2 linked regions of the Ensifer sp. PDNC004 genome follow. The protein of the gene in region 1 binds, or shares a complex with, the protein of each later gene. Links are inferred from orthologs where the notes say so. Each region holds a gene or a part of one and is shown in the gene's direction. Other genes may lie near its edges.

Evidence for each region.
Region 2: the proteins of dnaG (region 1) and JVX98_RS16310 are in contact, whole or in part, in a crystal structure (PDB 2R6A), measured with the Geobacillus stearothermophilus proteins. The link is inferred for Ensifer sp. PDNC004 from one-to-one orthologs. Residues at the interface, in WP_049624496.1 of Geobacillus stearothermophilus: Lys456, Leu457, Leu458, Pro459, Ala460, Asn463, Ala464, Leu467, Leu535, Leu536, Ile537, Ala538, Gln544, Glu545, Asp548, Tyr549, His552; in WP_033016901.1 of Geobacillus stearothermophilus: Ser13, Glu15, Ala16, Gln18, Glu91, Leu92, Asp94, Ala95, Val96, Pro97, Thr98, Ala99, Ala100, Asn101, Tyr104, Tyr105, Ile108.

The regions. Positions count from the first base shown.
Region 1 is NZ_CP070353.1:4,104,442-4,107,731, forward strand. Bases 142-3,116 are described here. They hold dnaG (DNA primase), read left to right. Parts: upstream 142-610; coding sequence 611-2,623; downstream 2,624-3,116. Other genes in these bases: JVX98_RS28050 (hypothetical protein), read right to left, coding at 142-395; JVX98_RS28060 (hypothetical protein), read right to left, coding at 2,682-3,116. Also shown: more of JVX98_RS28050, read right to left, coding at 1-141; more of JVX98_RS28060, read right to left, coding at 3,117-3,290. UniProt on the Escherichia coli protein: RNA polymerase that catalyzes the synthesis of short RNA molecules used as primers for DNA polymerase during DNA replication.
Region 2 is NZ_CP070353.1:1,656,954-1,660,237, forward strand. Bases 141-3,109 are described here. They hold JVX98_RS16310 (replicative DNA helicase), read left to right. Parts: upstream 141-858; coding sequence 859-2,361; downstream 2,362-3,109. Other genes in these bases: JVX98_RS16305 (MarR family winged helix-turn-helix transcriptional regulator), read right to left, coding at 141-526; JVX98_RS16315 (AzlD family protein), read right to left, coding at 2,585-2,884; JVX98_RS16320 (AzlC family ABC transporter permease), read right to left, coding at 2,881-3,109. In the rest of the region: JVX98_RS16300 (MFS transporter), read right to left, coding at 1-77; more of JVX98_RS16305, read right to left, coding at 83-140; more of JVX98_RS16320, read right to left, coding at 3,110-3,284. UniProt on the Escherichia coli protein: The main replicative DNA helicase, it participates in initiation and elongation during chromosome replication. Travels ahead of the DNA replisome, separating dsDNA into templates for DNA synthesis.

The DNA.
Region 1 (3,290 bases):
AGATGGGACTGCATCCATTTCCAGACATAGTCGAGTGCCGCCTCGGTAGGCTCCAGCGGCCGGCTGCGTTTGTCCGGCTGCACCGTGATGTAGCGGGCGAAGCGGTAGGCGACCATTTCCTGCACGAAGGATGCTGCGGTGTTGCGGCTGGCGATCCCGTGCATGACGGCATAGTTGATGAAACGGCCGCTGTAGAGACCGCTCGAGGGATCATCCGGATCGCGGTCGTGATAGAGCGCAAGGCCGGATTGGGCCATCAGCCAGCGTTGCTGCGAGGCAAAGATCGAGGCGAGCCGTGGGTTTGCCGCATACATCTCCACCATGCCGCGCGCATAGCTCAGCACCGCGCTGAAGAAAGCCGGACTGGAGGCGAGCACTTTGACGGAAACGGCCATGGCAAGTGATCCAATTCGAGACGGCGAATTGATCCTTTTCGTCAAAGGGGTGTCAAGCGCTACTTTTGGTCCTTAGAAAATATTCATACACAACTTTTGATTGGTGATTCGGTGTGCGATTCCCGTTTCGCTCCTGTGAATAGCGTGCAAGCAGGATCACCGTTGTAGCGCCCGCCGGCCATGCCGCCTATATGGAGGATCGACCAGAGGTATCCATGCGCTTTTCACAGTCCTTTCTTGACGAGATACGCGATCGCGTTCCGATTTCGGACGTGATTGCCAAGCGCGTTACCTGGGACCGGCGCAAGACCAACGTCTCGCGCGGCGATTATTGGGCCTGCTGCCCCTTTCACGGTGAGAAATCGCCGAGCTTTCACTGCGAGGACCGCAAGGGCCGCTACCATTGCTTCGGCTGCGGTGTCTCGGGCGACCATTTCCGTTTTCTCACCGATCTCGAAGGCCTGAGCTTTCCGGAAGCCGTACAGCAGGTCGCCGACATGGCGGGCGTTGCCATGCCGCAGCCGGATCCGCAGGCCGAGCGCCGGGAGAAGGAACGCACGAGCCTGCTCGACGTGATGGAAATGGCGGCCGCGTATTTCGAGGACCAGCTTCAGACGGCGGGTGGCGCCAAGGCGCGCGCCTATCTGCGCGAGCGCGGGCTTACGGGGCGCACGATCGAGACCTTCCGTTTGGGCTACGCGCCCGACAGCCGCAATGCGCTCAAGGAACATCTCGCCGGCAAGGGCGTCGCCAAGGAGCAGATCGAGGCTTGCGGCCTCGTGGTGCACGGGCCGGACGTGCCGGTTTCCTACGACCGGTTCCGCGACCGCATCATGTTCCCGATCCTGTCGTCGCGCGAAAAGGTCATCGCGTTCGGTGGTCGGGCCATGTCACCGGACGCGCCGGCCAAGTACCTCAATTCCAACGAGACGGAGCTCTTCCACAAGGGCAACGTTCTCTACAATTTCGCCCGCGCGCGCCGTGCTTCGCAAGGCGGCGCCCGCGACCCCGGCGGCGACGATGCGGCCGCAACGATCATCGCCGTCGAAGGCTATATGGACGTGATCGCGCTGCACCAGGCAGGTGTCGAAAACGCCGTGGCACCGCTCGGCACGGCGCTCACCGAAAACCAGCTCGATCTCTTGTGGAAGATGACGTCGCAGCCGGTGCTCTGCTTCGACGGCGACGGGGCGGGCATTCGCGCCGCCAACCGCGGCGTCGACCTGGCGCTGCCGCACTTGAAGCCCGGCCGCTCGGTCCGCTTCGCCATGCTTCCCGACGGCAAGGATCCCGACGATCTCGTGCGCCAGGAGGGCCGCGGGCCCTTCGACAAGGTGCTCGCCAATGCCCGTTCGCTCGCCGAGATGGTCTGGCAGCGCGAGGTCCAGGGCGGTGCCTTCGATACGCCGGAAAAGCGCGCCGAGCTCGAAGCGCGGCTGAAGCAGGTGACATCCGTGATCGCCGATGAAAGCGTGCGCCGGCACTATGGCCAGGACATGCGCGACCGGTTGCACGCCTTCCTGCAATCCTCGGGGTCAGGGCGGGGCGAGCGGCGTCCCTTCGAACGTGGCGGCCGGCAGGGCGGCGGCGGCGGAGCGCGTGGCGCCGGTCAGGCACGGGGACCGAATGCGAGCGGGCCGACGGCGATCTCCGATCGGCTGGCGCGTTCGACGCTGGTCAGCGGACAACAGGTGGCCCCGCTTCTGAGAGAGAGCGTGCTGGCGCTTACGATCGTCAACCACCCGCAATTGCTGTTCGACGAGTATGACGAGATCTCGACGATCGAGTTCGATCACCGCGAGTTGCAGCGCTGCTGGGCGGCGGTGTTGAATGCTGCGGCCGCGCAGGGGCCACGGCTCAACCGCGACGATCTGCTCGAACAGTTGCAGGGCGAGGGGTTTGGCGCGCTGATCGGCGCGATCGACCAGCAGATCCGCTATGCCAGGCTCTGGACGGCGACGACGGCGGCTGCGCCTGAGGACGCCCGCGAAGGCTATCTGCAGGCGCTGGCGCTGCACCAACGCTCGAAGGCGTTGCATTGGCAGGTGCGCGAGCTTGAGCGTGAACTGGCCTATGCGACCGAGGAGGGTGACCTCGAAGCGGTGCCGCAGTTGCTGCGGACGCTTCAGGAGGTGCAGCACGAAGTGACGCGGCTTGAAAACCAGGAAGCGATCATCGAGGGCTTCGGCGTGCTGTCAGGCCGCGTGAAGGGGCCGGCGGCGCGCTAGGTGCTCGAATTTTTCGGCCGGCACGGCGAAAGCAGGCTTGCTCTCGACGAGGTCTCGACTATTCGCGCCAATGTTCGGCCACCCACGGCGATGGGCGAATGTAGTGGCGCAGGTAGCGAAACGCATTCTTCTCGTAACGGTCGGATGCAAACAGCCCGAGGATATGGCCGAGCGGCGTGGAGACCTTGTCCTTCTTGCCGAAGCGCCCCTCGATCGCATGCTGCGGCAGGATGTTGCGCGGGAATAGCACGACGCGTGCGTCCTTCGGCAGGCGCGGCGCCAGGAAGTAGTTGAGCGGAAACGGCCGGCGGCAGTCCTGCCGGAAATGCAAGACCCAGCGGCGGGGAAAGAGTTTGGCTCCGCCCGGCGCATTGCGCGTGACGAAGCGCTGCTCGAAACGGTACTCGTCGGCAATGCCTTGCGGGTCGGCGCGGAACCTCTCCTGCAATGGCACCAGCTTTCCGACCGGAAAGCGGAAAATCGAGGTCTGGCCGAGGCGCTCGAACGGCGTCGTCTGGTTGCGGGCGAGGATGACGTCGTCCGGTTCCCCCTGCTCGAAGAAACCATCGAGCGATCCGACGATGACCAGGTCGAGGTCCAGGAACAGGACGGGGCCCTTGAGATTGCCAAGCTTCGGCCCCCAAAGCCGCGACTTCTGCCAGATGCC
Region 2 (3,284 bases), 2.4 Mb from region 1 along the record:
TCGTCGATGGTCTCCGCAGCCTCAAGCTCGATGGCGAGGCGGTTGTCGTTTGCGGCGGCCGTCGCGCCTGCACCCATTGCCCTCACTCCCGCGCCAGCGACTGGACATTGTCGGCGATCGCCCGGATCACCCGCTTCGTCACCACAAGCTCGGCTGCGTCGATGCCTTGCAGCACTTCGGCGCGGATCTCGTCGGCAAGCCTGAGGATCTCGTCGGCAACCGTTCGGCCGAGTTCGGTCATATGGATCTGCTTGGCGCGGCGGTCGGAGACCTCAACCCGCCGCTCGATGAAGCCCTGCTTCTCCATGCCGTCGAGCAGGCGCACTAGGGTCGGGGTCTCGATGTCGAGCTCGTCGGCGAGCTCCCGCTGGTTGAGGCCGTCCTTCTTCGTCAGGGCAAAGAGCGCGCGGGCGCGCGACAACGTCAGCCCCCTCTCCTTCACGCGCGCATCGAACACGGCGCGCAGCTTGCGATTGACCAGCGACAAGGCATCGAACAGTTCGCGGTTCACGGTCGGCTGATACATTGGTATCTTTTCCATATTACTAGCATGCTAATTATATTGCCTCTATCTAATCCAAATGCGGTGGATTTTCAAGATGCGGATTTGAGGCAGAGGAGGACGGCGCTACACTTCGGCTTGTCGGGGAGGTTCGGGTGATTCGCGGCGTCAACGACCAAATTTGTGACGACGGCATAATCCGCACATTTGCGAACCCCCGCCTGTGGATCAGTCGAACAACGGGAACAGCGCCGGATGCGGTGACGTCGCTCTGCGACTGTGTCCCTCGTGCACTTGACCCGGCCCGCGCTTAGACGCAAACCGGTGCCACACCAGACAGAGGCAGAGATAATCGAATGAACGAAGCGTCGCGAAAGCTATCCCCTATCGGCAAGGATCAGGCGGACCAGCACTACCGCGAGGCCCCGAACAACCTCGAGGCCGAGCAGGCGCTGCTTGGCGCGATCCTCGTCAACAACGACGCCTACTACCGCGTCTCGGACTTCCTGAAGCCCGTGCATCTGCACGAGCCGCTGCACCGCAAGATCTACGAAGTCGCCGGCGACATCATCCGCATGGGCAAGATGGCGAACCCGGTCACCATCAAGACCTTCCTCAAGGCCGACGAGAAGGTGGGCGACGTCACCGTCGCGACCTATCTTGCGCGCCTTGCCGGCGCCGCCGTCTCGATCATCAACGCCGAAGACTATGGCCGGGCGATCTATGACCTGGCGCTGCGCCGTTCGCTGATCACCATCGGCGAGGACATGGTCAACATTGCCTATGACGCGCCGCTCGACATGCCGCCGCAGGGCCAGATCGAAGATGCCGAGCGCCGTCTGTTCGAACTGGCAGAGACCGGCCGCTACGACGGCGGCTTCCAGTCGTTCAACGATGCCGTGGCGCTCGCCATCGACATGGCCGGCCAGGCCTTCGAGCGCGACGGCAGCCTTTCGGGCATTTCAACCGGCATCCTGTCGCTTGATGGCCGGATGGGCGGCCTGCAGCGTTCCGACTTGATCGTGCTTGCCGGACGTCCGGGCATGGGCAAGACCTCGCTTGCCACCAACATCGCCTACAACATTGCTGCGGCCTACGAGCCGGAAGTCCAGGCGGACGGCTCGTTCAAGGCGAAGAACGGCGGCGTCGTCGGCTTCTACTCGCTCGAAATGTCGTCCGAACAGCTCGCCACCCGTATCATCTCCGAGCAGACCGAAGTCTCCTCGTCGAAGATCCGCCGCGGTGACATCTCCGAGGCCGATTTCGAAAAGCTCGTCGCCTGCTCGCAGATGATGCAGAAGGTGCCGCTCTATATCGACCAGACCGGTGGCATCTCGATCGCCCAGCTTTCCGCCCGTGCCCGGCGCCTGAAGCGTCAGCGCGGCCTCGACTGCCTGGTGGTGGACTACATCCAGCTCATGACCGGCTCGGGCAAATCCAGCGACAACCGCGTGCAGGAAATCACCCAGATCACCACCGGCCTCAAGGCGCTCGGCAAGGAGCTGAATGTTCCGATCATCGCGCTCTCGCAGCTCTCCCGTGGCGTCGAAAGCCGGGAAGACAAGCGGCCGCAGCTCTCCGACCTTCGTGAATCGGGCTCGATCGAGCAGGACGCCGACGTCGTGCTCTTCGTGTTCCGTGAGGAATACTACGTGAAGAACCTGGAGCCGCGCGACGAGTTCGATCCGAAGTACGAAGAGTGGAAGATGAAGATGGAGCAGGTGAAGGGCACGGCCGACGTGATCATCGCCAAGCAGCGTCACGGACCGACCGGTACCGTGAAGCTCGCCTTCCAGTCGGAATTCACGCGCTTCACCGATCTCGCCGACCCATCCTTCACCCAGTACGAGGAACACTAGACTGCTTCATTGTTTCTTTGCAACGGTGAAGCGCTCCATCACTTTGAACGAACGCAATTCCGGACGGAAAACCGTTTCACACGTTTCCAGGGATTGCTCAGAGTTCCGTTGGGGGCGGCCGGAGCGGGCTGTGAAAAATGTTTGCGGTTTCCCAGCCCGCTCTCAATTTCAAAAGGCATGTGCCTTTCTCTCCGAAGCGCGCCTCGCACTCCGGCACAAACTCTCAGAACACGAGGCGCAGCAGCGCCACCGAGACGACACCGACGGCGACCGACACCAGGAGCGGCAGTCGCATGGCGGCGACCGCCGTCGCGGCGGCGGCGATCGTTTCCGCCGGACCGGTCACGAAGGCCGTCGGCGCGATGACCGCCATCAGGACGGCCGGCGGGATCGCCTCCAGCGCGCGCTTCTGGTTTTCCCCGATCGTCACATAGCGGATCAGCACGAGGCCGCCGATGCGGGTCGCGATCGTCGCAACCGCCATGGCAAGAATTGCGAGCAGCGTGTTGAGGTCGACGGTCATGCATGGGCCTCCTTGCGAGCGCCGGAGAGAAGCGCCACCACGACGCCGGCCGCAGCCCCGGCAGCGATGTACCAGACGCCCGGCAGCAATTGGTGCGTAATGACCGCCGCGAGCGCGCTTGCAGCCAGAACGGCCCCGGTCTCGCGCCCCTTCCAGAAGCCCATGACCAGCACGATGAAGACGGCGGGGAACGCAAAATCGAGGCCCGTGACCTTCGGATCGCCCAGGAAGGCCCCGAGCAAGGCGCCTGCCAGGCTCGTCAGCACCCAGACGCAGTAGAACGGCACCGCAAGTCCCGCATACCAGGCAGGCGTCAGCTTGCCGTTGCTCGCGCGCATCTCGGCCATGGCCCAGATCTCGTCGGCCAGAAGCAGCATCGACGCATAGCGCGCCGGCCCGG